4 regions of the Sporosarcina beigongshangi genome follow, and region 3 is predicted to be linked to each of the others. Evidence: riboswitches for the same ligand, from Rfam matches in the RefSeq annotation. Region 3 holds a riboswitch; each other region holds the start of a gene.
The links. A riboswitch is a leader RNA that binds a small molecule or an ion and turns the genes downstream of it on or off. The one in region 3 is predicted to bind cobalamin.

Region 1: it holds a riboswitch for cobalamin, as region 3 does, so the genes downstream of both, R2B77_RS05435 (ribonucleoside-diphosphate reductase subunit alpha) here and metE (5-methyltetrahydropteroyltriglutamate--homocysteine S-methyltransferase) in region 3, are expected to answer to the same signal.
Region 2: it holds a riboswitch for cobalamin, as region 3 does, so the genes downstream of both, cobT (nicotinate-nucleotide--dimethylbenzimidazole phosphoribosyltransferase) here and metE (5-methyltetrahydropteroyltriglutamate--homocysteine S-methyltransferase) in region 3, are expected to answer to the same signal.
Region 4: it holds a riboswitch for cobalamin, as region 3 does, so the genes downstream of both, R2B77_RS16425 (ABC transporter substrate-binding protein) here and metE (5-methyltetrahydropteroyltriglutamate--homocysteine S-methyltransferase) in region 3, are expected to answer to the same signal.

Annotation. Positions count from the first base shown of each region.
Region 1 is NZ_JAWLIR010000006.1:197,263-205,571, reverse strand. It holds gene R2B77_RS05455 (nitrate reductase subunit alpha) at 1-1,013, opposite strand, end outside; gene ric (iron-sulfur cluster repair di-iron protein) at 1,255-1,953, opposite strand; gene R2B77_RS05445 (ribonucleotide-diphosphate reductase subunit beta) at 2,219-3,280, opposite strand; gene R2B77_RS05440 (flavodoxin) at 3,235-3,675, opposite strand; gene R2B77_RS05435 (ribonucleoside-diphosphate reductase subunit alpha) at 3,660-5,882, opposite strand; cobalamin riboswitch at 6,050-6,231, opposite strand; gene R2B77_RS05430 (hypothetical protein) at 6,642-6,830, opposite strand; gene R2B77_RS05425 (MBL fold metallo-hydrolase) at 6,980-7,837, opposite strand; gene R2B77_RS05420 (DUF3231 family protein) at 8,105-8,309, shown strand, end outside.
Region 2 is NZ_JAWLIR010000013.1:1,436-9,744, reverse strand. It holds gene R2B77_RS08360 (VOC family protein) at 19-312, opposite strand; gene R2B77_RS08355 (pyridoxamine kinase) at 485-1,333, opposite strand; gene R2B77_RS08350 (ECF transporter S component) at 1,542-2,090, shown strand; gene R2B77_RS08345 (ABC transporter permease) at 2,212-3,003, opposite strand; gene R2B77_RS08340 (ABC transporter ATP-binding protein) at 3,011-3,781, opposite strand; gene R2B77_RS08335 (ABC transporter substrate-binding protein) at 3,787-4,821, opposite strand; gene cobT (nicotinate-nucleotide--dimethylbenzimidazole phosphoribosyltransferase) at 5,231-6,280, opposite strand; cobalamin riboswitch at 6,361-6,536, opposite strand; gene R2B77_RS08325 (zinc-binding dehydrogenase) at 6,740-7,699, opposite strand; gene R2B77_RS08320 (nucleoside deaminase) at 7,899-8,309, opposite strand, start outside.
Region 3 is NZ_JAWLIR010000008.1:203,734-212,042, reverse strand. It holds gene R2B77_RS06875 (NRDE family protein) at 1-199, shown strand, start outside; gene R2B77_RS06870 (hypothetical protein) at 540-710, shown strand; gene R2B77_RS06865 (DEAD/DEAH box helicase) at 837-2,273, shown strand; gene metE (5-methyltetrahydropteroyltriglutamate--homocysteine S-methyltransferase) at 2,394-4,682, opposite strand; cobalamin riboswitch at 4,830-4,977, opposite strand; gene R2B77_RS06855 (ABC transporter substrate-binding protein) at 5,406-6,401, shown strand; gene R2B77_RS06850 (ABC transporter permease) at 6,511-7,329, shown strand; gene R2B77_RS06845 (quaternary amine ABC transporter ATP-binding protein) at 7,326-8,309, shown strand, end outside.
Region 4 is NZ_JAWLIR010000052.1:5,223-13,531, reverse strand. It holds gene R2B77_RS16445 (hypothetical protein) at 1-447, opposite strand, end outside; gene R2B77_RS16440 (cob(I)yrinic acid a,c-diamide adenosyltransferase) at 552-1,094, opposite strand; gene R2B77_RS16435 (ABC transporter ATP-binding protein) at 1,152-2,561, opposite strand; gene R2B77_RS16430 (FecCD family ABC transporter permease) at 2,558-3,628, opposite strand; gene R2B77_RS16425 (ABC transporter substrate-binding protein) at 3,591-4,595, opposite strand; cobalamin riboswitch at 4,771-4,975, opposite strand; gene R2B77_RS16420 (DNA topoisomerase III) at 5,142-7,307, opposite strand; gene R2B77_RS16415 (tetratricopeptide repeat protein) at 7,861-8,309, shown strand, end outside.

The DNA.
Region 1 (8,309 bases), on a different contig from region 3:
TCCGTATATTGCTTCGCATAATTGAGGAACATTGGCTCTTTCCGTTGCTCATAGAATTCATCTAAAATAACATGCGTCATCGCTTGTGCAACGGCTGCGTCCGTACCAGGATTTGCAGCAATCCAATCATCAGCATGTGTCACACTTTCTGCATAATCCGGTGCAACAGATACAACCTTTGTACCTTTGTAACGAACTTCCGTCATGAAGTGTGCATCTGGTGTTCGTGTCAGTGGTACGTTAGATCCCCACATAATAATATATCCTGCATTAAACCAGTCACTCGATTCAGGAACGTCTGTCTGCTCACCCCAAATTTGTGGAGAAGCTGGCGGTAAATCTGCATACCAGTCATAAAAACTAAGCATTTCCCCACCCAAAAGGGAGATGAAACGTGCACCTGACGCATAACTAACCATCGACATTGCCGGAATCGGTGTAAACCCGGCGATGCGGTCTGGACCATATTTTCGGATTGTATAAATGAGTTGTGCGGAAATAAGCATCGTAGCATCGCGCCAATTGACACGGACATGTCCACCTTTTCCACGGGCTTTTTTGTATTCATTCGCTTTTTCGGGATCTTCCACAATGCTTGCCCATGCTTTCACAGGGTCCTTCATTTCAGTCAATGCTTGACTCCACATCCGCCATAGTTTCCCTCGAATATAAGGGTACTTCACGCGAAGTGGACTATATTCATACCAAGAAAACGAAGCACCACGCGGGCATCCACGAGGCTCAAATTCAGGCATATCAGGACCACAAGAAGGGTAATCAATCTGTTGGTTTTCCCAAGTAATAATGCCGTTTTTCACAAACACTTTCCAACTACATGATCCGGTACAGTTGACACCATGTGTTGTACGTACTACCTTGTCATGCGACCAACGTTGACGGTACATATTCTCCCAATCTCGGCTTTTCTCTTCTAGAATTGACCAATTCCCTGAGTAGCGTTCAATGGGTTTGAAGTATCGTAGTCCACTTTTCAGTACACTTTTTTTCTTCATCGAGAAAACTCACTCCTTTTCAGAATAATGAACCAATGAGGGATTACATCATTACGTTCATTCATATACCCCTAATTCTATAGATTAATCCAATACCTTCCTATTAGGGAAAGTCCTATATCACATATGGAGTTCCCTCATTCGACAATAAAGAAATGCGGAGGGCGCCCGTTTAGATGCACGGGTGCCCAGAGCTAGACAAAAAAAGCTACCCGAGGGCAGCTTTTTTGAATATTACTTATTAGATTGCAGCACGTACTCGATCGAATAGAACGTTATTTTCAAGGTGGACATGTTCAAATGTGTCTTTTTCAAGCTGCGCAAGACGAGCGTAGACAACACGGTAAGTACCACAAGCTTCTGCTGGCGGAGTGTAGTTATTTGTGAGATCACGAATTTCAAATAATAATTCACCGGCATGCTCGTGCTCTGCTTCTAATTCCATCACATGTGGTTTAACTTGTTCTTTTAGTTCTGGTGTCGGATTTTCTAAAAATTCTAGAATGACAGGGAATACATTTTTGTCTTCGTCAGCTGTATGCTCTAAAAGCTCTGCACGTAATTCTTTGAAAATTTCTTGGATGCGCACTAGATGTGGATGCTTTTCTCCATGAACCTTAACGACTTTCGTAATATACGGTGCAAGCTGTGGCAATTCTTCACGAAGACCTGCATGGTAATTTTCTTGAATGTAAGAGACAAGCGTGCGATTGCCGAATGAAGTCGGGTGTGCGCTTCCAACCTGCTCTCTTTTTTCTTCTATTTTTTGAATACTTACCAATACTTCTTCCGGATTTAAATTACGGTCTTCCGCTGCATCTTTCAACGGAATTTTTCCTCCGCAGCAAAAATCGATACGAAGACTCCTAAATAGATCCGCACTTTGTGGAAGTGCTGTGACGATATCGCAAACTTGTGTTTCAAGCGTTAGTTGACTCATAATCGTGTTCCTCCCCTAATCAATTTTTAGTGAGAAGCATTCTCACCAATAAGTATACGTTCCTACTGCCATTGTTCCTACTAGGGATTCCCCTAGATATCCATAACGACGTTTCTCAATACGTACTACACTTACTTTTTTTACTACCTCTATCATAATGGACGCGAATATAAGGGAATGTGATATATATCACATTTCAGCTATTGTCATGAATTTTTCACAAATGAAAAAGCGTACACGATTAGTAGCGTGTACGCTTTTTGAATTATAGATCATCAAAACCATTCAAATCACTAGTTTTCACATACTGTCTTGAAGTTTGCTCAAAGAAGTCTGTTTTCGTTTCATCGAAGCTGTCGACGTAGGCACGGATCCATTTCATTGGATTATCGGTGAATTCCGGGTAAATTTCGCTGAGTCCAAGCATGCGCAGCATTTTATTGGCACGGTATTTCACATAGCCTTCCATTTCAACTAGGTCGATGCCGTCAATATCAGCTAACACATAACGGCTCCATGCAACTTCCTGTTCGACAGAGTGCTTGAATTGGTCGTAAATCCATTCAGTGAATGCATCTGTATTCAGTTCTGGATTCTCCGCAAGTGCCGCACGGAAAACATCACTAATCGCCTTACCATGCTGCAATTCATCACGGTTAATATACGAAATCATAGTCGATGTGCCGACCATTTTCTGATTGCGCGCTAAGTTGTAGAAGAAGGCGAAGCCGCTATAGAAGAATAAACCTTCCAGTAACGTTGTATAAACCATCGCTTTTAAAGCTGATTCAATCGTTGGCGTTTCTGCAAATTCATTATAAACATCAACAATCCGCTCGTTACGACGCATAAGCACTTCATCTGTGCGTCCCATTTCAAACGATGCTAGCTGTTTGTCGAGCGTCGTTACGGAGGATAATACATAGGCATAGCTATGATTATGCTCACTCTCCTGATCCGCAATGGTGGCCATCAGCGATTTAACAGAGGGATCTGTCGTGTACTGGGCAATTTTTGCTGCGATATCTGTTTGTGGACCATCAAGCGTTGCCAGCAATCCAATAATTTTAAGGAATGCATCCTGTTCCGGCTTTGTCAGCGACGAAAATTGCTTAACGTCCTGTGTCATATCGACTTCATTGGCCGTCCAAAATAGTGACCGAATTCGTTGTCGCAATGTATAGAAATGTGGATGTGCGAGGTCATTCCAGTTAAGAATCCCACTCGCTTTGCCACCAAAAATAGCTGTTGATTTATTTGGGTTTGCAGGTTCTAGTACCTTTACTCGTGTAAGTTTTTCCAATGCTTGATGACCCCTTTCGACCATTCGATAACAGTTGAATGTTGTACGCCACGTGGGCTTTGTTCAATTTTTAATGGCTCATAAGTCGATGCATAAAACCGGGCCAATTTCACAGCGGCGTGGCAAAATAGTGCATCGCCGCCGAATTGGGTGTCCCCCGTTCCAAAAACATAGACATTGTCCGGTTTATAACCAACGTCAGCAACGAAATCCTTTACTTCATCAGGCGTTGCACCTTGGTCCCACGTAAATGAGCCGATAATCATCGCATCGAAATGACGGGGATTCGGCATAATGCCCCCACCAATTCGATACGTCGTTACGTCGACATTTTCCTTGACCAATATTTCCTCAATCATGTCAGCAACTTCTTGCGTATTCCCACTCCAAGAAGCGTAGGCAATTAGGAATGACACCATTCGCACTCTTCGATATCTGTCGCGGTTGACCGCGTGTAGTATGTTGTTTTCATACCAGACTTCCATGCTTGCACGTGAAGGTCGAGAAGCACTGAAGCACGAATCGAGTTCGGTACATACAGGTTGAATGAAATCGATTGGTCAATATGGCGCTGTCTTGCTGCATTTTGTTTAATCGACCAACGTTGATCGACAATATAGGCTGAGCGGCGATAGACGTCATAGGTATTGTGATTAAGATCAGGCGCGACGACAGGCAATTTATAGTCTTTCTTTTCTTCATGATAGAACGGCTTAAAGATTGGATCGATGGACGCCGTTGACCCTGCAATAACAGACGTCGAGCTATTCGGTGCAACTGCCATTAAATAGCCGTTACGCACACCATTCGTTGCCACATCGATACGCAGTTCACGCCATTCCTTCGAATCATAGCCCTTGTTTTCGAAATAAAATCCGGATTGCCAATCAGAGCCTTCAAATAAAGGATAAGCCCCTTTTTCCTTTGCCAGTTCCGCAGAAGCTTTGATTGTTAGAAAAGCGATTTTTTCATATAGTTTATCGGCGTAATCCACCGCTTCGTCAGATTCCCATTGAATGTTTTGTAGTGCCAGCAAATGATGCCAGCCGAATGTTCCGAGACCGATTCCACGATAACGAGAATTTGTCCGCTGTGCTTGAACGACAGGAATTTTATTCAAGTCAATCACATTATCGAGCATCCGCACTTGGATTGCGATAAGTCTTTCCAAAACGCTTGCCGGAACAGCTTTTCCTAGGTTGATAGATGATAAGTTACACACGACGAAATCACCAGGCTTAGAACGTGTCACGACGACATCATCTTCTAATGTGACCGATTCAAATTTCGTTGCGCTCATGTTTTGCATGATTTCTGAACACAAGTTTGAAGAATAAATCATTCCTTCATGCTTGTTTGCATTGGCACGATTGACTTCATCGCGGTAGAACATGAACGGCACGCCTGTTTCGAGCTGGCTACGCATAATGCGTTTCATCAGATCGATAGCAGGAACGGTTTCTCTGCTTAGCGTTGGATGGTTGACACATTCCTCGTACTTCTCTCGGAAAGAACCTGTCCCTTTTGTTTCATCATAAAAGTCCTCAAGAGAGTAGCCCATAATTGTACGCACTTCATGCGGATCAAATAAATTCCAATCACCACGTGCTTCGACTTGTTCCATATAAACATCCGGCAGGCAAACACCTGTAAAAATATCGTGCGCACGCAGACGGTCGTCTCCATTATTTAATTTCAAATCAAGGAATGTGAAAATATCTTTATGCCAAACATCAAGATAAACAGCAATAGCACCTTGACGTTGACCAAGCTGATCAACACTTACTGCCGTATTATTTAGCTGCTTGATCCACGGGAGGACACCACTCGACGCCCCCTTGAATCCTCGAATAGAGGCACCGCGGCTTCGTACTTTCCCCATGTAAACGCCAATACCGCCACCATATTTCGACAAGTTCGCAACATCGGTATTACTGTCGTAAATACCTTGCAAAGAATCGTCGACTGTGTCGATAAAGCAGCTCGATAGCTGACCATGCGGTTTCCCAGCGTTCGACAATGTTGGTGTTGCCACTGTCATGTATAAGTTACTCATTGCCCAGTATGATTCCGCCACTTTATCCAGACGATTTTCAGTCTCATCCTGCATCAGCGTCATTGCAATGATTAGCCAACGCTCCTGTGGAAGTTCAACTGATTGGTTATTGTAATCAACCGCAACATAGCGGTCCATTAGTGTTTTTAATCCGATATATGTGAATAGCTTGTCCCGCTCTGGTTCAATCAAATGACCCAGATGTTCAAGATCTTTTTGAGAATATTTTTCTGTTAGTACAGGCGTGTAAAGTCCTTGCTTAACAAGACTGACAACATTACTAGCGAAGTCTGTATAGACTTTCGCACCACGCAGCTGCTCCTGACGAGCGTACACATCATGAAGGTGGATACGCGCTGCAACAAATGTCCAATAGGTCGCTGCCTCATCCAAATTACTCAATGATTCTAACGTCATTGCCTTCGCCCATTCGGACTCAGATCCCTCAGGATATTTCTGTTGCCAGCGTTCACCCGCAACAATAAGTGCTTCGATTTGCGCTACTCCAAATTCACTTTGTAATTCATCCAATAGTCGATCAGTGTTGGTTTTTGCCATTTTAATTGTCATCATGACCAGCTCCTTTTATGTATGTATTGTTATTTTTATTCAAAAATCGACAGCTCCACCAAATCGGTAGAGCTGTCGCTCATGGGTTTGTTGTTGAAAACAGAATAGCATTGTCAAAAAAACAGACGTAACCTATTCGTTTCCACCTCTTAACCCCCGAAGAAAGTGTCGCTTGGCGATGAAGGGCAGGTCTACTGGCTCACGCTTCGTTCTTCCTACCTTACCTTCCCATAGAATTCTCCACAGTGGCTTATACGGCGGTCGTCAGCGTTTACAGTTGCGGGGACAGCTCCATAATTACGGATTCCCTTTCAAACCGATGTCGGTACCTTTTCATCGCTCCATACTATATATAGTGCCTCGTTTTCTTTCTATACCCTAACATGTTGTGGTTCACACGTAAATAGGCAGAAAGTTCCCTCACTCACTAAACAGGTGCTTATCCACATATCCACAGTTAACTTTTCCACATTCTCACAACCGTCTTCATCGGCATTGTTCTAGACATCTTTAAAGTTATAAACAAAATTGCAAAAATCTAAAAAATTATCTTCATATTGTTTAGATTAGCTAGATTTTTTATTTCATTTTTCTACACTATAAAACACCAGCGTTGCTTCAGTGCAGCTTCTGGTGTTGCATCATGGAGATATACTTCTATCCGCCTCACGATAGAATGCGACAAGTTTCCCGGTTCTATTAATCCTTAGAAAACCTGTACCGCAAGCTACTACATTTTGCGGCACAGGTTTTGTTTAATTATTTTTTACGTTCGTTGTTTTTTTCGGGGTTCCTATCCCGAGTCTCAGTACGATCTGGAAGGTCATTAAAAAAGTCGTTTCCGAATTCGACGCTATCGATTTCCCGATCTCGATCTCGGGTTTCCCTATCTCGACGGTCCTGTTGATCCAATCGATTTTGTCGGTCCGGATTTCTGTCTTCCCTCATGTAAAAGCACTCCCTTTTCATAGTTAAGCGAATCTTATCAATCCACCTACAAGCAATAGGATTTCCTACACCTAGAAATATATCCTCATTTCTTCATTACCAACTTACACCATCATTGAATGCCTAAGGGAACGTCACGATCCAGCCAGTCATTCAGCACTTTTATCAACGTATTTTCCGTAATCAGGGACAGCGATGCGGTCAAACTCTTGCACAAGCCTTTGCAAACTGTCTCTTAACAGGTCACCAGCCATCGGTAACCCATGCCCCGTTATTGCAACAGCAGGTTTCAATGCTTCTAATTTCTCCACGGATTCCCGAGAAGCTTCCCAATCGGTCGTTAAATAACGCGGAGGTCCACTAATTTCCTGTTCTTGAGTTAATACCTTATAAAGGTATTCTTGCTTAACCGTTACAAAAGCGTCACCCACAATAAGGGCCTTATCCTTTTCCCTGAACAGTGAGACATGTCCGGGAGAATGTCCGGGTGTATGAATCCATCGAAATTCTGGTAGATAGGGGACAGTTCCATCTTTAGAAAGAGGATGTACATGATTTCCTAGTTGAATCGCCTCAATCGGAAAAATGGGCGACATTTTGGAAATCATCCCCCCTTCCACGCTGGAATCGGGTTTGGGATAACTCTTCTCGCCAGTCAGAAAAGGAAGTTCTAGTTCATGGGCATATACGGGTACGTCCCAGTGTTTCACTAATTCAATAATTGAACCTACATGATCAAAATGCCCATGAGTTAAAATAATGGCAGCTGGACGACTATTAGCGCCAAAACGTTTTTCAGTAATAGAGATGATTTTATCAGCTGAATAAGGCATACCCGTATCAATTAAAACAAATTCCCTTTCACCTGGATGCCCGACTAATACAATGTTCACGATTTGTACGGTATAGCTGTATAAATCCGGAAGAACCTCCGTCCCGTTTCCACTTTCTACTGATGTTGCAGGGATGAATTTATAATCCTCTCCGTAAGATAAATTGTTATCCAAAATTCTTCCTCCTTCATGACCTAGATCCTCATTAGCTTATTACGAGACCTACTTTTTATACCACTTGCTAAAGATTGAATTACCACGAAAAAAATGAGGTCAATAGCTTATTTACTTCTTAATCCAAAGTGGCGCAATTTTATATCACAAAAACAATAACTCATACAATTGAATTTGTATCTTTTCACATAGTTACCGTATAGATAACTAAAAGTTACACATCGTACACGTTAGAACCAAAAAATATCAGTAAGAGGAGTGTTTTTATTGGGCATTATGAATGGTAATCCTCAAGATGAACCGATGCATTACGGAGAAATAATAGGCATATGGGCATTTATTGGGGCAAACAATGGATTAATCAGTGGGTATGAGGCGTTTGTTAATCACGCAGGTGATGAAGAACTAATCAAGCTCCTTGAAGGATCCATCAAAATGATGAAAGCCGAATGTAAGGAAATCGAACAGGTTT
Region 2 (8,309 bases), on a different contig from region 3:
CAAGGCAATTTATTGCGATTATTCTCCCGGGACATTCACTTGGAAGGTAACGCCGAACTTGTCCTTGACTTGCCCATACAAGGGGCTCCAATCCGTCTTCTGAAGAGGCATAATGACTTGTCCACCGACTTGCAAATGTCCATGCATAACGCGATTCTTCATATCATCCGACAACGGATAATTCGGGTCCTCCGGCATATCTCCGAACTTCGTGATCCCTATTACTTTCCCACCCAGCGCTTTCTCGTAAAAATGGATTGCCTCTTTCGTGTTACCATCAAAAATCAAATACGGATTCAAACTAATCGACATTATTCAACAGCTCCTTAGCTCCATTTTTGCAATGCATAAGTGATTTCCAAGCGGCAGTAACCACCACCATTATTACCTATAAATACATTTCACACACAAGAACATACGTTTGTCAATATGTACTTAATTGAAAACTTAGTGTTGGATTCCTGCGCACCACTCACTTAAATGACTAAAGCAACATCCGCAAAAACTGTTCAAAATTCACGCCCGCCTTGCTTGGAACTTGCTCTTTCGATGTAGCTTCGATCGCAGCGGCTAAAAACGTCTCTGCAAGCTTCATCGACTCTACTAAATCCTGCCCGCGCATCATCCCACCCATGATGACAGATGCAAACAAATCACCTGTTCCCGAATAGCTCTCGCCATTATAATCACGGATACTCGTAAATGAACGATCTGCATCGACAAACATATTACCTACATAACGCTTATCTAGAACTGCTGGTGGCGGATTCAAACCAGTAATAATGACGTTCGCACCAGTCGTCTGCTGTAACTGGTGGCCCGCCTCCCCTAGTGTCTGCATATAATCTGATTCGTCTTGATAGCTCTGTAGCTTCTCAAACGACAAACCTGTAAGCAAGCAGCACTCTGTAACATTTGGCGTAACAATGTCTGCACTCTTCACGAGTTCCTTCATACGATCCAGCAAATCGCCCGTAAACATTTTATACACTTCGCCCATATCCCCCATCACCGGATCGACAAGCAGTGTCGTTTCATCTGAGTAGAACACGTTTAAAAATTGAAATATATTATTGATTTGCTCTTGTCCCGTCACAAAGCCCGTGTGAATGCCATCAAAGGTAGCCCCCAGCTTTCTCCATTCATCCACAAAGAAGTCCATTTTTGACGTTAAATCCTCACAATAAAAGCTCGAATATCCTGTTTGCGCCGTAAAAATCGCGGTTGGCAACGGCACTGCTTGAGCACCCATCACTGACAGCACAGGTATTGCAGCCGTTAACGAGCATTTTCCAAAGGATGACATATCTTGGATTACTGCAACTTTCTTCATCGTACTCTCCACCTACCTAATCCTCACTTGTATTCTCTTCATCCTATCATAAGTAGGCAACCGCAGAAATACACCAGCTTCCAGTAGTTATTTTTATAGGAAATCAATCTGACCTCTAACAATTTTACTAAATTGACACTTTTACAATGGTCAGCCATTTGCTAAAGTTAAAACTATCAAAGAATTCATTATAGTGAGGATGATCAACATGCAAAATATTCAAAATCAACCCTATACAAAAACGCGCAGTAAAACGTTTGATTTAGTCATTACCGCAATTTTAGCTGCACTTATTTTCGTCGCCACAATGATCAATATTAAGCTACCCATCGGGCAAGGTGGACTGATTCACTTAGGGACATCCATGCTGTTCATGGCAGCTATTTTATTCGGACCTAAAAAAGGGGCACTTGCCGGCGCAATCGGGATGGGCTTATTCGATATCTTAGGTGGCTGGGCAATTTGGGCGCCAACGACCATTATCTCCCGCTTATTACAAGGACTCATCGTCGGGAAAATTGCTTGGTCGAAGGGACATCGAGGCGATAATGTTGGACTAAACATTTTAGCAGCCGTTTTGTCAATGCCAGTGATGATGGTAGTTTACTATATTGGGCAAGGCATCATGTACAATAACTGGATTGCACCAATGGCATCCGTTCCAGGTGACATTATCCAAAACATTGTCGGTTTACTAATTGCGATTCCGGTATGTATCATGTTGAAAAAAACGCCTTATTTCAAAAGGAAGTTTTGATACGTAATAGGCGAGTATGGAGAGAACAAAAATGTTAAAAGCAATCTTTCATTTACCATCAAATGAAAGATTGCTTTTTTATAGAAGCGTCTGTTTACAGTTTACCCATGGAAAAATGTTTTCATTTCCAAGGTAGGAGTTTATTTTCAAGCCACTGAAGCAGTCGGTTAAACGTTAAACCAAGCAGTGACAAGACTAATACGCCTACCATAAGCTTCGTTGTAATCATTAAGTTCCCATAGTGTAAAACCATGGAACCGATCCCGTTTTGAGCTGCAATCATTTCTGCCGCTACTAGTAATAGAAGGGACGTTCCTGCCGCAAGCTTTAAGCCAGCAAAAATCATAGGTAATGCACCTGGCAAAATGACTTTTCGGATGACGTTAAAATGATTGGAGCCAAAGGTCACCGCGGCTTTTATCAGTATTTGATCAACGCTTTTAACACCTGAAAATGTGTTAATGACTACTGGGAAAAAGACCCCTAATGCAATAATCGTTACTTTTGACAATTCACCAATGCCCAACCAAAGGACGAAAAGTGGTAGCAGGGCAATCTTTGGAATCGGGTAGATGGCATAGACAACCGGCGTTCCGATTGCATCCGCCCATTTGGAGAAGCCTAAAATAAGCCCAACTAAAATACCGACAACTGATCCAATCAGATAGCCAACCCCTATCCGGTAAAGACTGGGACCAAGGTTTCGAGTAATTTCACCACTGATGAGCATATCCCATCCTGTCACGACAATAGCCGTCGGTGCAGGTAAGAAAAGTGGTGAAACGATTTTCGTGCTACAAATAACTTCCCATAAAACGAGCAAACCGATTAACCCTAGTACGGAAGCATATAACGGGACTTTTTTCTCAAGAAATGCGACACGATTCGTAATCATTTGTTTATGTACAGCCATCCCATTATCACTCCTTTAGTGCTTCGACAGCGTCATTACGAATGAGCTGCCAGATATCATCAGCATACCGTTCAAATTGTTCCCTATGCTGCTCTTCGCCTCTACCCATTTTCGGTAAATCAATATCGATAATACTTTTGATTCGGCCGGGGTGTCTGGACAAAACGATGACCCGATCAGCCAAATACACAGCTTCTTGAATATTGTGCGTCACGTAAAGTGTACTGAGCTGCGTGCGGTTCCAAATGGTTAACAGCTCTTCTTGCATCAATGTTCTTGTTTGGGCATCTAAAGCAGAAAACGGCTCATCCATTAGCAGTAAATCTGGCTCAACCGCAAGTGCCCTACCAATACCAACTCGTTGTTTCATGCCCCCAGACAATTGTTTTGGATAAGCATCTTTGAAATCCGTTAAACCAACCATATCGATATAAAAATCAGCCTTCTCTTTTAGCTCCTGTTTACTAACCTTCTTCTCCTCTAAACCGTAAATCACATTTTGGTACACCGTGCGCCAAGGGAGTAGGGCAATTTCTTGAAAAACAATCGCCAAATTCGGCTCCTTATCCATCATGCCTTCGAAATACACAGAACCACTTGAAGGTGACAAGAGTCCACCAACAATATTCAATAATGTTGATTTACCGCAGCCACTTGGCCCCACTAAAACAACAAATTCTTTTTCATTAATCGAGAAGTTAATATCTTCAAGTGCCGTCACTTCTTCTTTTTTCGCAGACGTGAATTTTTTACCTACATTTTCAATGACAATCTTCATTTACTTCACTTCCCTAATTGTTTCAATGCTTCTTCAAGTAAGTCTCCATTGACAATCTCCGTTGAATTAATTGAGCTCTCAATTAATTGCTGCTTAGCATACCAGTCAATTTGCGTTTGGATGTCTGAAGCAAGTAATTTCCCATCACGATCCATGTAAGGAAGTCCTTTTTTAATCAATTCCTCTTCTTGGTCCGTGTATTTTGCAATGATTTGTACAACCTCTTCATAGTTCTCGCCTGGCACAATTTCACCATCGACTTTGTTGAGCACAGCGTCATAGTAGTAGCGAGTCGCTTTTGCATAAGCTTTCAAGAACTTTGTCGCTGCGTCCGTATTAGCCGCAAAATCTTTCGAGAAAAAGATTCCCGACGTTTGATATTCGATTTCCTCTCCTACATGAGAAATCACTTTTCCATATCCTTCACTTACTACTCGAGAAACATTTGGTTCATTCAATAAAATGGCATCCACTTGCTTGCTCTGTAATGTTTCCATAAGGCCTGGAATACTATTTAGCGGAACGAGCTCCACATCATCCGTCGTTAAACCATGAACCTCCAACAGTCTACCCGCCATATAATGATAAGTTGACCCGGTTTGTGTAATCCCAATCTTTTTTCCCTTTAAGTCTTCGATGGCTGCTACAGCAGAGTCGTTCGGGACTAATACAGCTGAAGAAGAATAACCTTCCTGCTCTCTTCCTTTATCCGCAACGATGACTAACTCTTCTCCGCTAGCCACCATATTGTATAAGCTCGCCGTAATACCAGTCGCGCCCACTTGGACATCCCCACCTGCCGTTGCAACTGATATCGGTTGCGCCGCTTCAAACCATTTCGCTTTAGCATCTAGGCCTTCCTCTTCAAAGAACCCCTTTTCAAGTGCGATAAATAAAGGTGCGGAACTCGTCAATTTCAACATTCCAATTTCAACTGCTGTTTGTTCAGCGGATGTAGCATCTGTGTCTTTCCCACAGCCGGCTAGTCCAAATGCTAATAAAAGGACTGAAATAAGTGTAATGATCATTCTTTTTGTCATATCATGTTCCCCCTAATTTTTGATATAATTGCCACTACGAATGCGGCTGGATCTAGGTAAAATGGGTATAGAAAAAGCCCCTACCATCCCTTGGAAAGGGACGAAGGAGCTCTCCGCGTTACCACCCTAAATTGACGAACCGATTTTAGACCGCTCATCCACTTCATTAGCAATTGAGTAAATCAGATGGCGTACTTCATACATATTGTTGCCTGAATTCACACTTACCATTCAGTCTCTGGTTGCTGCTCACAATATGATTACTGGACCATCTCTCAACTATATTTAATTTTTTTAGTAGTTTTCATTATCTTTTGCGCAAAAGTAATTGTTTTGAATATTACTGATGTTCAAACTAGAAGTCAAGCTTTTTATTTTTATATTGCTACTTGCATACGAAGAAATTCGATTAAATCTCCATTCCTACCTCAGCAAAAGTAGCCATATATGCCATCATACTGACGGCTGCATCTATAATCGGAAACGCTAAAGCTGCTCCTGAACCTTCACCGAGGCACATGTCCATCGTTAACATCGGTTCGATTCCTAGCAGTTCATTGGCCAGTCGCGCGCCCGGTTCGAGGGAAGCGTGAGAAGCGATGAAATAGTCCTTCGCTTTCGGCTCAATGGCTATTGCGATTAAGGCAGCTACTGTAGAAATATAGCCATCTATAACGACAGGAATTCGATTGGCTGCAGCCCCAAGCATTACCCCTGCCATACCGCCAATTTCCAGCCCTCCAACCTTAGCAAGAACATCGATCCCATCAGTCGGCTTCGGCTTATTCAACTCAATAGCTTTTCGAATGACTGCTACTTTATGCTCAATTCCTCCTTCACCAACTCCCGCGCCTCTCCCCGTAATTTCCAAAAGATCACAATTGCCCAAAACTGACAAAATAGCGGTACTAGGCGTCGTATTCCCAATCCCCATCTCACCCGTTCCCAGCAAATTAGCGCCCTTTTTCGCTTCCTGATTGGCCATTTCAATCCCAACCTCTAGCGATTTAACCGCCTCTTCTCTTGTCATCGCAGGACCTTTCACCATATTATCTGTCCCATGTTTTATCTTTCTATTGAACACACCAGCATCCTCTGGAATGTCACCTTTAATCCCAATATCTACTGCAATCACTTTCGCCCCAGAAACCCGACTTATGGCACATACACCTGGTAATCCTTTTGCAAAAAGTAACGTTTGTGCCCATGTGATTTCTTGTGGATTACCGGAAATCCCTTCTTCATAAACGCCATGATCCGCCGCCATCGTAATAATCGTTTTCTGATCAACTACAGGATAAAGCTTCCCCGTAATTCCAGACAATTGAATAGCAATATCCTCTAATCTTCCTAAGCTTTTAGGTGGCTTAATCAAGCTATCTACCCGCTCTCTCGCCTTTTCCATCATTACTTCATCCAATCCTTCAATCCTTTGAATCGTTTCCTCTAACAGTCGCATTTTTCATTCTCCTTTTCAAAAAAATAAAAGCCTGCAGTTTATTTACATAGTAAATAAACTACAGACTTTTCCATCGTCTATAAATAATAAGCAAATAGGCAGGTCTCCTGGCTCAGGGTCATCGTTTTATTTACCTTCCCAGAATCACTTCCAGTGGCATTCCAAATAAAACATCCCTTTACAGTGGCGGGTCCGCTGAAGACTTTCACTTCATTCCCTATTCTCCCCTAAGGGCACCTACTGCTTTTATTTAACTTTCTATTACGTTTATCATATAGGAGAATGCTGACAAATTCAATTGAGAATGTAATGAGTGTTCTAATCATATTGAAAAATAGGAGTCATTCGAATAAACACGATTGAATGATATCCTTACCAGATGATTGTTCTTGTTAAAAGAAAAACAATCAGGCACCCAGGTCGCTTAAGCAACTTGGATGCCTGATCAATAAAACATTTTTATTCTTCGTCAAAAATAGCTACTAGGCGGCCTTTAACTTCATGATTTTTCAGCTTTTCAATACCTTTATCAACTTCTTCAAATGGAATTGTAATAAGGTTTGGACTCATTTTACCTGTAGCAAAGCAATCATACACACCTTTTAAGTCTTCTACTGATCCACCATTACTGCCCAAAAGTTTAATTTCTTTTGTAATCATTAAGTACGTATTAATCGTAGATTCCAATTTACCCATACCCACAATTACGACTGTTCCTTGTACTTTTACAGCTTCTAGTGAGTCAGAAGTTGTTTGTCCAAATCCAGCAAAGTCAACAATAACATCACATTCTGCTTCTTTCATATCTAGAATTGTGTCATAAACTTTAGTAGCTCCTAATTCTTCAGCAAGTTTTCGAGCCTCTGGAGAAACGTCTGTTGCATATACTTCGCAACCTTTAATGAGTGCCATTTGTAAGGCAAATTGACCAAGTCCACCGATACCAACAATGCCTAACTTCGTACCTTCTTTTGCTTGTCCAATACTAAACAGAGCACGATAAGCTGTGATTCCTGCATCTGTAGAGGCTGCACCTTCTACAAAGGAAACACCTTCAGGAATGATTACGCATTGATGTTCAGGTACACGGACTTTTTCCGCATAACCACCATCATAGTTGTACCCAGCAGTTATTTTAGTTGCTCGGTCCATTGGGTTAACCCCAACACGGTCCCCAACTTTAATATTTTCAACACCTTCACCCACTTCAATAACAATCCCTGCAAACTCATGCCCCATAATAACAGGACCATTCGGGAATAGTGGCATCCAACCTGGATCTTCTAATGCTGCAACGTCCGAATGACATAGACCAGCAGCTTTCACATCAATAACAACTTGACCTGGGATTGCTTTCGGATCTTCTTTTTCAATCAATTCTAGCGGTTTATTCGTACCTGAAAATAGCCAACCTTTCACAACTATCGCCTCCAAATTGTTTTTTCTTTATCATATAAAAAACTCATTACAACTAACTTGAATTTAAAGTATCTTACAAATAAAACTTTACTCCTCGCCCTACTACTTGTCAATAAACTAGGATCTTTGTCGAAAAGGTGTCACTATCTGCCTGTGAAGTGGTCTAAGCATATTGAAAAAATAGCGTCCACCCCAAAAGTCACTTTCTTTCATGCAACTGTCGGTGTAACTGCCATACTTGTTCTGCAAGCCTCGGCACCGGACCATCTACTTCTATATCTCGAATAACTTCTTGAATAGGTAAATTGCGAACACGAGATGCCGGGACGCCCATTTCTTGTAGCCACTCAGCTAGTTGGGCAGAAGAACTCGCATACACAATACGGCCTAATCCCACCCAACCATGAGCTGCCGCACACATCGGACAATGCTCCCCAGATGTATAGACCGTCGCTTGACGTCTTTCTAAAGGTGTCATATTTTCAGCAGCCCAACGTGCGATAGCGAATTCAGGATGTTGGGTATGATCTCCGCCTGAAACACGATTATGATCTTCTTTCAGCACATCCCCGCTAGCTGAAACAAGAATCGAACCAAATGGCTCGTCTCC
Region 3 (8,309 bases):
TGCTTCAGACGAGCTGTTACCAGATACAGGTGTAGGAATGGATCTTGAACGGATGCTTTCGCCGCTTTTTATTAAGACCCCGAATTATGGAACACGTTGTTCGACTGTAGTTCTAGTTGGTTATGATAATAGTATTACTTTCGTGGAACGAAGTTTTTCAAAAGGTGTTGAAGTGGATGAAGTGAGATTTGATTTCTAATTATACATCCGGATTAAAATGATCGTTTATGTAGATAAGGCATATAAATAAAGGGGATATCTATGTTTAGTTTTCTTAGTTCAAAATGCTCGATATGCAAACGGAAAGCAGGACCATATCGTTTATTCAGAAATCCAGAGGGGAAGAAGGTTAAGCTTTGTGCGCCATGTTCTGAGTATGCGGAACGTAGAGCGTATCGCAGAATGCAGTGAATGAAAGGTATCGATTAATACAATGTGAAATTGTATTTGTCGATACTTTTCATTTTATTATAAGTATTAAAATGAAGAACTAAGCCATAGTAATAGGAAACAACATTGTTGGTAAGGGAGGTTTTATTGTGGGAAAAAGAGAGGAAAAACAAAGTGCGGCGGCTTCAAGGAAAAAAACGAGTAAGATGAAGGAAGAAATCTCCCTGGAGTTAGCTGAACTTGGTAATCTAAATCCAAAGCAAGAGCCGATGACTCAAAATGATCGACAAAAAAGTGAATCGGAGCGAACGTATAAATAGAGCTTCTAAAGATGAGCTGCAGTCTTCGGATAGCAGCTTATTTTTTGTGCAAAATCATAATAATCTCTATACTTACGTATATAACCTGTTCATGGGATAATGTACGGAGAATGTGAGGTAGATACAATGTCATTTCAAAATTATCGATTAAGTAGTGAGATTATACGAGCGTTAGACGGGCTCGGCTATTCATCTCCAACAGAGGTGCAGGAGAAGGTACTTCCTGCTGCGTTAGACCGTAGTGATTTAGTTGTAAAATCGCAGACGGGGAGTGGTAAGACGGCGGCATTCGGCATTCCGATTTGTGAAATGGTTAATTGGGATGAGAATAAACCGCAGGCGCTTATTTTAACACCGACAAGAGAGCTGGCTGATCAGGTTAAAGAAGATATTACGAATATTGGTCGTTTTAAGCGTGTGAAAGCGGCTGCTGTTTACGGTAAGCATCCCTTTGCTTATCAAAAGGAAGAGTTGAAGCAAAAATGCCATGTCGTTGTTGGCACACCAGGACGTGTATTGGATCATATTGAGCGCGGGACGCTAGCATTTGAGAAAATTGAATATCTTGTATTAGATGAAGCCGATGAAATGTTGAATATGGGGTTTATCGATCAGGTCGAGGCGATTATTAGTCAGTTGCCGAAAAATAGAACGACTATGTTATTTTCTGCGACACTTCCTGAGAAAATAGCGACATTGAGCAGTAAATATATGGACAATCCGAAAAGCATTGAGATTGCGTCAACGGTTACGTTAACGGATCAAATTGATCATTCGTTAATTATTGTCAAGGAGCAGCAGAAGTTTGATCTTTTACGCGATGTGACAGTTGTTGAGAATCCAGATAGCTGTATAATCTTTTGCAGAACGAAGGATCAGGTGGATACCGTTACAGAACAACTTGAGAAGTTCTTTTACACTTGTGATAAACTGCATGGTGGCATGATGCAGGAAGATCGCTTTGCAGTGATGGATGCATTTAAGCGTGGGGAGTTCCGTTATTTAGTAGCGACAGATGTAGCGGCACGTGGGATTGATATTGATAGTATTACGCATGTCATTAACTACGATATACCGCTGGAAAATGAAAGTTATGTGCACCGAGTAGGAAGAACGGGGCGTGCGGGTAAAAGAGGGAAGGCGATTTCATTCGTCACACCTTATGAAGATAAATTCTTAGCGGACATTGAAGCCTATATTGGTTTTGAGATTCCACAACGAAATGCGCCATCTAAGCAAGCTGTTGAGGCTATGAAGGATGCGTTCATTGAAAAAATGGATCAATTGCCTAAGTTAAAAAGAGATAAAAGTGAGCTTGTCAGTAAAGATATTATGAAGTTATATTTTAATGGTGGTAAAAAGAAGAAACTGCGGGCATTTGATTTCGTTGGTACTATTACGAATATTCCTGGTGTGACGGGCGAGGATATTGGTATCATTAAAATCCAGGATACGGAGTCGTATGTGGATATTCTAAATGGTAAGGGTAAGCTCGTTTTAGATGCGATGCGCACGACGACGGTGAAAGGGAAGTTATTGAAGGTGCATAAGGCGAATAAATGATTGCAAAGAGGAAAACCAGTCTCCCTCCATTTCAGGTTTGAAATGGGGGAAGGCTGGTTTTTCAATGTGAGTTTATGAAAGGATGAGCGCGTTCGTCTGAATTACTCGCGAGTTCATCAATTACTTCTGCAAAATAGCGTAGCGTTCGCGCATTTTATTCGTAGCAACGACCATATTTTTCAATGCGGCAATTGTTTCCTCATGCTTTCTTGTTTTCAAACCGCAATCGGGGTTAATCCAAAATTGGTTTGGTTCAAGTACACCTAGTCCTTGTTCGATAACGTCGACCATTTCTTGGACTTCAGGTACCCGTGGGCTATGGATATCATAGACGCCTAGGCCAATGCCTTTGTCGTAGGAGAAGTCATTGAAGGCAGAAACAAGATCACCGTGGCTTCGTGATGTTTCAATGGAGATAACATCTGCATCAAGTCCGCTAATGGAGTCGATGAAGTCGTTGAATTCACAGTAGCACATATGCGTATGAATTTGCGTTGTATCCTGTACGGATGCAGTTGCCAGTCTGAAGGCATTGATAGCCCATTCTAGGTAATTGCTCCACTCCGATTTTTTAAGTGGTAAGCCTTCGCGAAGAGCAGGTTCGTCTACTTGAATGATGTGGATACCGGCAGCTTCCAATGCTTCAACTTCTTTACGAAGTGCAAGTGCAATCTGATACGTAACTTCTTTACGTGAAATATCATCGCGCACAAATGACCAGTTCAAAATAGTGACAGGCCCTGTCAGCATTCCTTTCATCGGCTTGTCAGTTAAAGATTGAGCATAGACGGATTCTTCCACAGTCATTGGGTCGATGAATGTCACATCTCCGTAAATCACCGGTGGTTTGACACAGCGCGAGCCGTAGGAAACAACCCAAGCCTTTTCAGTGAAGACAAAGCCGCCTAATTTTTCCCCGAAATACTCAACCATATCTGTCCGTTCGAATTCACCGTGAACGAAGACATCCAGTCCGATTTCTTCTTGAATCGCAACCCACTGTTTGATTTCCTCTTGGACGAAGTCACGGTATTGTGTATCTGTTGACTCGCCTTTACGCCATTTTGTTCGTGCACGGCGAACTTCCGGTGTTTGTGGGAAGCTCCCGATTGTTGTTGTTGGTAATAGCGGCAAATTGAATGTTTCTTGCTGCTTATCACGACGTTCTTTAAATGGCGATTTTCGCTTGCTGTCTTGTTCGCTGATGTTTTGCACAGCTTGCTGTAAGTCAGAGTGATTTCTTGCAGGTAAGTCCGCCAGATTTTGACGTGCTGTTATACTTTCAGTCACTGCATCAGCAATAGCTTGTTTCCCTTCACGCACACCTTTTACTAGTGTTGTCACTTCTACAAGTTTTTCATCTGCAAAAGCAAGAGCAGCTTTAATCGTTGCGTCTAGCTTTACCTCAGACTGAATCGTAACAGGAACATGGAGTAGACTACTCGAGGGCTGTACACAAATGCGATCTGCTGGCACGAGCTGTGTTATTGTATCGAGTAATGCAGCTTTTTCTTGCAAATCCGCACGCCATATATTGCGTCCATCGATTAAACCGGCAGCGAGTATTTTGTCCGTTGGGAATCCGTGCGCTTGTAATTGTTCAAGGTTTTTCTCAGTACCTTGTGCAAAATCAAGACCAATTCCGGCAACAGGTAAAGCAACAACTTCTTTATAGTGCTCAACGGCATCAAAATACGTTTGTAATAAAATATTGGCATTTGGAGCGGCTACACTTAGCTGTTTGTAAATCTCGATGACAGTTTGAATGTCTTCTTTTGTTAATGATGTAGATAGAATTGGTTCTTCAAGCTGGATCCACTGAGCTCCGGCATCTGCCAATTCATTAAGAATCTGACTATATAAAGGAATCAATTGCAAAATGAACGCTGGAATATCCTTTTTCGCATAGCCTTTTGATAGTTTCAAAAATGTATATGGGCCAATTAAAACAGGCTTGCCATCAATCGACAACTTCTCTTTTGCTTCGAGATAGGCAGTAAGGGGTTTATTTTCTGTGAGTACTAGTTTTTTCTGACTATATTCTGGCACAATATAGTGGTAGTTCGCGTTGAACCATTTCGTCATTTCTGATGCAACGGCTTGGTCATTACCCCGTGCAATCGAGAAATAGGTTGCGAGCGATACATCGCCGCCAGACCAATTGAAGCGTTCAGGGATCATGCCGAACATGACAGCTGTATCGAGCATCCTATCGTACAAAGTAAAATCACCGACAGGAATAAGATCAATGCCCGCATCTTTTTGTTTTTGAAGGCGTTCTAACCGAAGTTTTTCAATTTCCTCTAGGAATAGGCTTTCCTCTAACTTCCCAGCCCAAAAGGCCTCAAGCGCTTTTTTCCATTCCCTGTTACCCCCGATATATGGGTATCCGATCGTACTGCTGACAATTGACAAATCGTTTCCTCTCCTCTTTTTATGAAGTAAAGAAGTGTTATTAAGGAATAAAAAAACACTTCTAACGAAAGTTAGAAATGTTTACGCGCAGAAATAAAATAGATGCGTTGTCATCCTAACACTCCCTATCGACCGTAGGGTAGAGCGTTGCAAAAAGAGGCAGTTATCTGGCTTCAGCAAAATTGCTGTTACAGTGGCGGGACCGCGCCGGATTATCGTTTCACCGGCTTCACTTTTAAGATCTGGCAAATGTACAAATTACCAGACCACCTATTTCTATTGCTTTACTATATGATTGTCGATGTGTTCAAAGCTATCATGTATCTATTGTTCTGTCAAACAGAATATAAAGAATCATCAGATGGTTCAAATGTATTAACATATTGACAGGTCAAGTAGCAGATTAGGAGCATCATTCTACAGTGAATTTATATTTGTGGTCTCTTCTGTTGGATAAATATATTAATTAATTTATTAAAAAATATCATGCCTTTCCATATTGATTTTAACTGTTTTATTAATAAAAAATTGTGGAAGTGAGTTTGCAATGACTTGGAAACTCCTGTATTATTAAAAACTATAAATTAGATAGGTAGATTTTTTGTGGTTTATCTATTCTATTTGAAGGAATAGGAACCAAAATAAATTGAACAATTAGGAGGGAAGTGTATTTACACCGTCTAATTTAAAAAAGATGAAAAGGGGTAACAATTTCTTATGAAAAAAATTACTATCTTTCTCTCGTTTTGTATGCTTTTAATTCTTTCTGCGTGTAGTGGAGAGGCAAGTAAAGACAGCATTAAAGTTATTAAGTTTGCTGATGCTGGTTGGGATAGCATTCGTGTCCACAATAGTATTGCGCAACTCATTATTGAGGAAGGCTATGGTTATGATACGGAAGTAACAAGTGGTACGACGGCTGCAACGGTTCAGTCATTGGAAAAAGGAGATATTAACGTCTATATGGAATTATGGACAGATAATATTAAAGAAGTTTATGAAGCTGCAATTGAAAAAGGAAACATTGTTAATGTCTCTACTAACTTCGCTGACAATTCACAGGGGTTATACGTACCAACATATGTAATTGAAGGAGATGCAGAAAGAGGGATTGAGGCAATCGCGCCAGATTTGGAAACGGTTGAAGATTTAGCGAAGTATCCCGGGATTTTCGAAGATCCGGAAGATAAGACTAAAGGTCGTATTATTGGTGCTCCTTCTAGCTGGGCGGTTAGTGAACATTTAGAAACCAAGCTACAAGCATATGGCTTGGACGAGCAATATAATTACCTAGCACCAGGATCAGATTCTGCAATTGTGGCATCACTAGCAGGCGCATACAAAAATGGTGAGCCCTGGGTAGGGTATTATTGGTCGCCAACCTGGGTGACTGCAAGTTATGACTTAACATTACTTGCTGATAATGCGTACGATGAAACGATTTGGGAAGAAACAAAGGGAACTGAATTCCCGCCAAATGATGTTGTCGTTGCGGTCCATAAAGATTTACCAACTCAGGCAAAGGATGTTGTTGACTTCCTAAGTAACTACCAAACAAGCAATGAATTGACTGAGAATGCTCTTGATTATATGAATGAAAATGAAGCTGAACCGGTAGAAGCGGCTAAATGGTGGATGAAAGAACATGAAGATCTTTGGACAACATGGGTGCCAGATGATGTGGCAGAAAAAGTGAAAAAAGCTTTACAGTAATGATATTTTACTCAACGTAAAAAGAAAGAGGTGAGGAAGCGGCTGTCTGTTGAACAGTCCCAACCTTATGATTGAATTTCCCGATATACGTATACCAATAGGTAATGGTGTGGAAAAGTTCATAGATTTTTTAGCACAAAACTTTAGTGCATTTTTTGATTTTATTTTTGTCATTGCTTCAACTACAATTAAGGGGCTTGAATCAGCGCTCCTTTCAATTCCGTGGTGGGTATTTATCATCATCATCTTTGTATTGGGATGGTATTTTACTTCTATATACGGGGGACTACTATTCTCCTTTTTTATTTTCCTTATTGGTACATTTGATCTGTGGCCGGAAACGATGACTACAATATCAATTGTGTTAATCTCCGTATTGCTCTCCCTTGCAATTGGTATACCACTGGGCATTTTGACTGCCTTCAGTAAAGTGATGTCTGCCTTTATGCGTCCGATATTAGATGCGATGCAGACTATGCCAAGTTTTGTTTATTTGATCCCTGTTATTTTCTTTTTTCCATTGGGAAATGTACCAGCAGTGATTGCAACAATTATTTATGCCCTTCCTCCTGTCATTCGATTGACAGAGTTGGGAATTCGTAATGTTGATGAGGAAGTAGTGGAATCCGCACAATCATTTGGCTCATCGACTATGCAGATGTTAGTCAAAGTACAGTTACCGCAAGCGCTTCCAACGATTATGGCAGGCATTAACCAAACGACAATGATGGCCTTAGCAATGGCGGTTGTTGGATCGATGGTTGGCGCACAAGGACTTGGTGAACGAGTACTTTATGCGATTAATCGAATTGATATTTCACTAGGCTTTGAGGCAGGAATTAGTATTGTTTTCCTAGCTATTATTATCGACCGAATTACTGCGGGAATTGCTGAACGCCTTCAGAGACATGGGAGGAATGTGGCATGACTGTGAAATTAAAAGTTGAAAACGTCTCAAAGATTTTTGGATTAAGACCTAAACGAGCGATTCCTTTAATAGAGGCAGGTGTCTCAAAGGAACAAATATTGGCAGATACAGGTCATACTGTTGGGGTTTATGATGCATCGATGGAAATTATGGAAGGTGAAACATTTGTCATTATGGGTCTGTCGGGAAGTGGGAAATCGACCTTGATTCGCTGCTTGAATTTATTAAACAAGCCGACATCTGGAGCCATTTATGTGGATGGTGAAAATGTTGTAGACTATAACAAACAACAATTGAAATATTACCGCCAGAAAAAAATCGCCATGGTGTTTCAGCACTTCGGGTTATTTAGTCATCGGACTGTTTTAGAAAATATCGAGTATGGTTTAGAAATAAGAGGAATTGACAAAACGGAACGTAGACAAATTGCGCAGAAACATTTAGAAACAGTAGGGCTTAAAGGGTATGAGCATCAATATCCAGAGGAGTTATCTGGAGGAATGCGCCAGCGTGTAGGCATTGCAAGAGCACTTGCAAATGATCCAGACATCTTATTGATGGACGAGCCGTTTAGCGCGCTTGACCCACTAATTCGCCGTGAAATGCAGTTGGAGCTGCTTGATATTCAAAATAGGCTACAAAAAACGATTATTTTCATCACTCACGATGTGAATGAAGCATTTAAAATTGGTGATCGTGTCGCTGTGATGAAGGATGGAAAAGTTGAACAAATTGGTACACCTGAAGAGATTTTAGAAAGTCCAGCAAATGACTATATTTCAGAGTTTATAAGAGATATCGATCGCTCAAAAATTTTACAAGCCAATCATATTATGGTGAAGCCTTATGGTTTGGTTTCATTAAAAGATGGGCTAAATATGGCGATAAAGGTGATGCGTGAAAATGGTATTTCCAGTGTTTTTGTAACGGATCGGAAACGCCATTTGCATGGCTTGTTGACAATTGACCAGGCAATCGAC
Region 4 (8,309 bases), on a different contig from region 3:
CCCCGTCTCAGCTTCACGCCTCGCCATTGTTACTTCAAATTCAGATTGAGCCAATTTTTGTAACGCGATTTGTGTTTCTGTTTGTATAATCTTTGCAGATGCTGTAGCTGCAAGCTGATAATCTGCAGTCGTCGGCTCCGGTACAGAAACTGCATCCGTCCGCACATCCCGCCAAAGATCAATTGTTTCTTCAAGCGTCTTACCGATTGGGAGTTCGACTTGCTTCATCTGTCCTGCACCGAGTTCCTGTAATTCCTGTTGCTCCGGTTGAACGACTTCCAGCTCATCTTTCCCCGTCAATAAAGCCTCAAGTTTTTCCAGCGTTTTCTGGTTTTGTCCATTATATTGCACATTACGATCATACGCATTTTCAGCATTTTTGCGCCGAATCGCATCATAACGTTGTAATTGATCACTTGCCGTCGCGAACGTCATTACAGCATTCATGTACCTTCACCTCCGTAGTGCTATTCTCCGAAATATACTAGTTAAACTATTATACCGGAATTCCTCTTCCAAATAAACCCTACGAAAGTTCTAAAATCTGATTATTAAAATTCTATGCCTTTTACCGCTTCTACACCTTCATCATAATAATGCTTTTCAGGCTCTACCACTGAAACTAAGTCAGCGATTTCTTTGATTTCAGTCAGAGCATCCCTTCCCGTAATGACGAGGTGAACATGTGGTGGTCTATTTTTAATCATATCGATGATTTCATTCAGCGGAAGAACATCATCGATCGGAAACTTATCGATTGCTAAAGCGTTATTCAATTCATCTAAAATCACAACATCATACTCGCCACTCATGACAGCATCTCTCGCTTGTGGCCACGCTTTTTTGAGCGCTTCCCTATGCTCTTCAGGCGTTTTTGTCCATGTAAATCCAATGCCAAGTTGTACCATTTCTACACCTAGTTTTTTCAGCGCAATTTGCTCTCCATAGGACCGTTGCGGTGATTTTATAAATTGAAAAATCTTCACACTGAGTCCTCTTCCTATGCTACGCAAAGCCAGTCCTAATGCAGCCGTTGTTTTTCCTTTACCATGGCCCGTGTACACAAGTGTAAGTCCTTTTTGATTTTTACTCATTGTGTTCCTCCTCTTATTTTTAATAAGTTAAACAAGCTTCAAACCACTTTTCATCCTTTACGACATGCTGCCGTTTTTAGTAAACTTCTTCTCCACTGCCTCTAGCATCGCAGTCGTAATAAGTTGTTCAATGTCTTTCCGCAAATCAACCTCAGGTTCGCGTAAGCCTAGTTCGTTTTCCCGCTGGTTGGCAGCAACGAGTACCACGTCCCTTGCCGACTGAACCGATTGCAGATTTAGCTGCTGACAAACTTTTACCTTCGCCTCTATTGCAGTCATATAATAATCAAACAATGCTTTATCTTGCAGATATCCATCTACAAACACTAGGAGACGAACGCCATCCAAGCTTCTATGCTTATGATTATCTACTTCAACCGCTACAACTATCAGTAGTTGAGCACCCAGTAGTTGTTGCTCAATTAGAACAACATCCTGCATATGCCCAGTCGTTACAATCGCCGCTGCCTGCTCAGACGGAATACCATGATTACCCAACCATGCCGACAGCGATTTTTCACCAACTGAACGACTGGCTACTAAACAAAAGTTCTGCAACCACTGAACTCCTTCTCCTACATCCGCATTCGATAGCGTGCGTAAAGGTTGTTTGAAGCGCAGATGGACCGTATTTTCATTTCGTTCGACCTGAAAGCTTTCAAAAAACGGTGTCAGGTCCGCACTGTATGAATGCGTTGGTGTCAGATGAAGCTGAGGCTTCGGAACAAGCGGATGCGCTTGCGCCTTAACCTCAACTTCATACACTTTTTTCAACTGCTCTTCCTTGCGTAACGTATTCACGTCACCAACCTCTAAAAATGAACCTTCGTGCAACAACGCAACTCGATCAGCATACAGCGATGCCACATTCAAATCATGCAATATCGCAAATATGGTCAATCCTTTCGTCTGTTGCCACTCTTTCAGCAAGTCCAGCATTTGAAAAGTATATTTAATATCCAAATGGTTTGTTGGTTCATCCAAGAGTAAAATCTCAGGCTCCTGTGCCAATGCTTTCGCTAATAAAACCCGTTGTTTTTCTCCACCACTCAGCAAGCGAAATTGCGTCTTGCGATAGCGCTCGACTTTAGAAATCTCCATTACCGCATCAATCACTTCACGATCATACGCCGATAACGTTTTCAATACGCCCTTTTGGTGTGGATATCGTCCAAGACTAATGATTTCCTCGACTGTGTAATCGAACGTAATTTGAACTTCCTGAGAAAGCACTGCTACTTTTTTCGCCTTCTCCAACTTTGTTAGTTTCGACATCACTTTTCCATCAATGAGAATATCACCTGAAATGGCGGGCAATTGCCCTGTAATTAATTTAAAAAGGGTCGTTTTTCCACTACCGTTCGGACCAAGTAATGCAAAAAACTCTCCCTTTTTAATATCTAAGCTAATGTCTTTAACAATTGGCTTCTTCCCATAGCCACCTGCAAGTCGATTCACTTTAATCATCCTCGTTCACCTCTTCCGATTCTTTCCCTAATGAGCAGGAAAGCAAAAACAGGTGCGCCAATCAATGCGGTAATAACACCTATCGGCAATTCCTTCGGCGCGATGATTATCCTGGCCAACAAATCTGCCAATATAAGAAATGAGCCGCCGAACAACATCGACAATGGCAGTAGATGTCGATGATTCGGCCCTGTCAGTAAACGAACAAGATGGGGGATCACAAGACCGACGAACCCGATTGAACCGGACACGGCTACCGCTGCCCCTGTCAATAGTGAAGCGCCAATCAAAATCATGATTTTTCCTCTTTTAACATTGACACCAATGTGATCTGCCGCTTCCTCTCCAAGCGCGAGCGCATTCAACTCACGATAATGCATGAGTAAAATAATTGTCCCAATAATCATAAATGGCACAACGAGCTGAACGTGGCTCCACCCTCTCATTCCTACACTACCGTAAAGCCAATACATAATTTGCGTCATGGAATCCTGATCGCCCAAAGAAATGAGCAGTGATGTAATTGCACCGATAAATGAACCTACGATAATCCCAGCCAAAACAATCGTTTCAATTGCAAGGCTCCTGCTACTCAAACGAACTAAGCCAAAAACAATCATAAGGGTAACGAATCCACTAATGATCGCGACAACTGGTAATGTAAAGCTCCCAAGCCCAATAATCGTGAATTGGAAAAAAAGCACAAATACCGCCCCTAGTGCAGCACCTGATGAAACACCAATTGTATACGGATCTGCTAACGGGTTGCGTAAAAGCCCTTGAAATGCGGCACCCGCTAACGAAAGCGAGGCACCGACACAAAGAGCAAGTAAAACCCGTGGCAGGCGAATATTCCAAATAATCAACTCTTCATTACGCGGAATATTTTCAAGCCAACCAAGGCCAAATGATTTTTCCAGCACAATATGCAAAATAGTCATGATCGGAAACTGTACGCTACTAACGAATAGAGCAAGTAACAGCGTGCCAAGCACAAATCCAATACTTAGTAAGTATAGCCAGCCAATCTTACTCCCCAAAAACTTCCGGATAAATGATTTTTGCAAGCGACTCTACTCCTTCAATCAAACGAGGTCCAGGACGAGTAACCATATCACTATCTACATCGAATACTTGTTCATTTTTTAGCGCAGTTACTTCTGCCCAACCATCGCGTGATAAAACCTGTTCAGCCGGATTGTCTATATAATAACCATATGTCGTAATAATGACGTCTGGGTTCAATTGAACAATTTCTTCTTCTGTCATCTTCACCCAGCCGTCTTGCTCTTCAGCGGCATTTGTTGCGTTAATCGCTTCTAACATTTCATGCATGAATGTATTTTTTCCTGTCGTGAAAATGTCTGGAGCAGGGGAAACTTCCACCCATACTTTCTTTTTATCTGTAATGCCTTTTGCTTTTTCTTCAACAGCTACACGACGGTCTTTCATGTCGTCAATGATTTCATCTGCTTTTTCAGATGTACCTGTCGCCTGCGCAATCATATCCATCGTTTTATAAACATCATCAAAAGTAGTAGCACTACCTGTCACAACGACTGTAATTCCTGCGTCTTCAAATTGCTGCAGAATATTGCCGTGTGTATCGTGGTGGTATGTCGTAACAAAAATGATATCAGGTAGCAGACTTAGAATTAACTCTGCATCCATATCTTGCGCTCCCACTTTTTGCACGCTTAACGCTTCGGCAGGATAATTACAATAATCAGACACACCAATCAGACGATCACCTACACCGAGTGCATATAAAATCTCTGTATTACTCGCTTGAACCGACACCATCGTTTGTGGTTCGCTATCAAGTGTCACTTCACGGCCAGCATCATCCGTAAAGGTGACAGGAAACGCTTCGGTTTCGACAATCTCTTCAACTACTTCAATTGGTTCTTCTTCTATTTTATCATCTTTCGCTGCACCATCCGTACTGTTGTCCGTGCCACATGCTGCCAAAATAACGAGCATAAAAACAAACACAAAACTTAATAAACCCCATCTTTGAAATAAATCCCTCATTACAATCTCTCCTTTTTTTGACATCAAAAAAACGCTCTTCTTTAAAAGAAGGCGCACATAGAAAGGTAATATCAACGATTCTTTTACTAAACAAAAAGAGTCATTTGGAAAACTTCATCTAGAAGCCATACCAAAATAAGATGATAAAACACTTTAAACGTCCCTTCCTCGAGGAAGCTTAAAATCAAAATAGGCAGGTCTCCTGACTTACGTCTTACCGGCAAACTAACTCCTTCCCATGCATGGATGCACAGTGGATTTCCTTTAGTCGCCTTAAACGCTTACAGTGACGGGATCGTGTTGGATTTACACCAACTTCCCTCTTCGTTTTAAACAGTTACTTCTCAACTATTCAAAAAACCTATTTCTCAATTATTCTTTTTTTAATGTTATGTATTCCGTAACAAGTATATAGAAGATTCAGCAGTAAGTAAACTACGTTTCAAAAGTATTCATACACATAGCTCATCGTTTTTCATTTAAAAAAGGTGTTCTCTAGTCGATTTACAACTGAAAGAACACCCATTTTATCATTCCTAACGCTATTTATTTTTCAAATAGTTTTTTCAGTGCATCTGCCATTGCTGTATTCTCTGGCTCTTCTTGCTTGTTCATGTATTTCTGAACATCAAGTTTATCAGCTTTTTTACCACCTGAGTTTGCACGACGTTTTTCGAATACTGACAGTTTCTCACGATGACCGCATTTACAAACGAAAATCCGACCGTCACCTTCTCCACGCAATTCTAATTTCTTCTTACAAACGGGACATCTTGCGTTCGTTAGCGTAGAGACATTTTTTCGGTGTCCGCACTCCCGGTCCTGACAAACTAGCATCTTACCACGCTTGCCGTTCACTTCTAGTAAGAGCTTTCCGCAATCTGGACATGTTTTCCCTGTCACATTATCGTGTTTAAACTTTTTGTCATCCGTTTTAATTTCCGTTACAGTACGTTTCGAAAAGGCGATCATATCTTTCATGAAGGCTGCTTTTTTCATCTGACCGCTGGCGATTTTCGTCAGCCCTTGCTCCCATTCTGCCGTCAATGCCGGTGATTTCAAATCTTCCGGAACAAGCTCAAGTAACTGGCGACCTTTTGACGTCGTGTAAATATCATTACCCTTCTTCTCCATCACGAAAGAGTTGAATAACCGCTCAATTACATCCGCACGTGTTGCAACGGTTCCGAGTCCACCCGTTTCACCGATAGTTTTAATCAGGTCCTTGGATTCACCTTGCATGAACTGAGCAGGATTTTCCATCGCAGCGAGCAGTGTTCCTTCATTAAAACGGGCAGGTGGCTTCGTTTTACCATCTGTCATAACGATGGCACGAATACTTACCTCATCTCCCTTTTTAAATGCAGGGAGTGTATCTGTATCCATTTCTTCCTCATCCGTCGAATAAACCTTTTTCCAACCTTCTTCTGTAATCGTACGGCCCTTCGCCTTGAACATTTCTCCGCCAACTACAAATTCCGCTGTCACCTGGTCATAACGGAACGAACCAAAGAAGACAGCCAAGAATCGTTTAACGATTAAATCATATAGACGTTGTTCTTTATCAGACAAACTTTGAAGGATTGGTGTTTCCTCTGTCGGAATAATCGCATGGTGATCTGATACACGTTTGTCGTCGATAACACCCCTCTGTGGTTTGACGACTCCTGAACGCAGCAGCGTGTTGACTGCTTTGCGATAAGGTCCAATATCTACAGCCTTAATGCGCTCTTTCAGTGTGCTTTCCATATCCGAAGTCAAATGCTTCGAATCTGTCCGTGGATATGTCACCGCTTTATGGCGCTCATATAAGTTTTGCAACGTCGACAACGTCTCTTTTGCTGACCATGACCAACGACGATGTGCCTCTTTTTGTAGCTCCGTTAAATCAAATAAAGACGGTGCAGGCTGAGACTTTGGTGTTGTTTTTACATCTATCACCTTTCCTACCTGAATCCCATCCAGCTTGCCCATCAACTTCTCAACCATTTCTTTATCGAACGACTGCGTTTGGCCTGCTTTATCATGCCAGGTAAATTTCGCGGTTTCCGTAAGTGCTTGCATACCATAAAATGATTTTGGCTTAAAGTCACGAATCTGCTTCTCACGCTCTGCAATCATGGCAAGCGTCGGTGTTTGCACGCGTCCCGTCGATAATTGCGCATTGTATTTCACTGTCAGCGCGCGCGTGGCATTAATGCCGACAACCCAATCCGCTTCTGCACGGGCAACTGCCGCCTCATATAAGTTTTCATAAGCACGACCATCTTTTAAATTGTTAAAACCATCTTTAATGGCCTTATCCGTAACCGAAGAAATCCATAGTCGTTTGACTGGCTTACGAACTTTCGCCTGCTCCAAAATCCAACGTGCCACAAGCTCTCCTTCACGTCCCGCATCTGTCGCGATAATAACATCTTTAACATCATTACGCTTCAGCTGTGCTTTCACCGCATTAAATTGCTTTGACGTTTGACGAATCGGGACCAGCTTAAACGGCTCCGGAATAATCGGCAAATGCTCGAGCTTCCATTCCTTAAATTCATTGCCATAGCCCTCTGGGTCTGCATGCGTCACGAGGTGGCCCAATGCCCACGTAACAATATAATGCGTCCCTTCAAGAAATCCATTCCCTTTTTTATTGCAGCCGAGCACTCGTGCAATATCGCGTGCTACGGACGGCTTTTCAGCTAATACAAGTGATTTAGACATAAGTAAATCCCCTTTCTTCCTATGACAATTATATAGGAAAACCGGGTTATTTGCTCGTCACCGGACCTTCTGCTACCCCCGCCCAAAAAGCATAAGCCCTCCCGTTAGCGAACACGGGAAGGCTTATGTAGGCATTATTATTGAATAATAAGTAATAACATCATCCTCTCAACTCATATTTCTTCGTTCAGTGGGTTTTCCTGCATAACTGACCTAACTTATAGCTTGTTGTACAACACCCTTAATATAGCATAATTACAGAGGTTTAAGTATTACGAAAAAATATTATATATTGCTTCGTTTCCCTTCATTTAAAGACCATAAATCGACATAATCTTTGTAAAAACGCAAAGGTTTGATAAAAAATGATAATTTAAATCAATTTTAATTATCAAATGAGCAGGTTCACCGCCTTCTTTCTTTTTTTCTACTTTCTTGACTAGGTCGTATTACACCTATATTATGATGATTACAGGGAATATTTAGAACTAAAGTTAATAACTTATCTCTGTTTTTCTTCCTTAGATTTTTCGAAGAAAGTAGGAGTGTTCCTATGCATATCGGCACAAGATTAAAAGAACTGCGAACCATAAGGGGTCTGACACAGGCTACGTTAAGTCACGGCATAACATCCGCCCCTCATTACAGCAATATTGAGGGTGGGCATTTTGCAACTTCACAGGATATATTGCTATTATTAGCAAAGCGATTATCCGTTCCTTCTGCCTACTTGACAAACGGACATGTACAAGATAAAAAAATCGCAATCCTCTTAAAGCAGTATGAGCATATTTTGAATGAAGATCGTTTAGAAGAAGCATTGTCTTTTCGTGAAGCCCATGAAAAAAGCTTCACTTATATCTATTCATTGCATCAAGAATTGCACTTTAAATTATTAAGATGCTTAGATTTATTTAAAATTAGAGAGCTTGTGGCTTTTAAACATTTCTATATAGAAAAAATTGCACCCTACATAGATCAGGATACATTACATAATCTAAG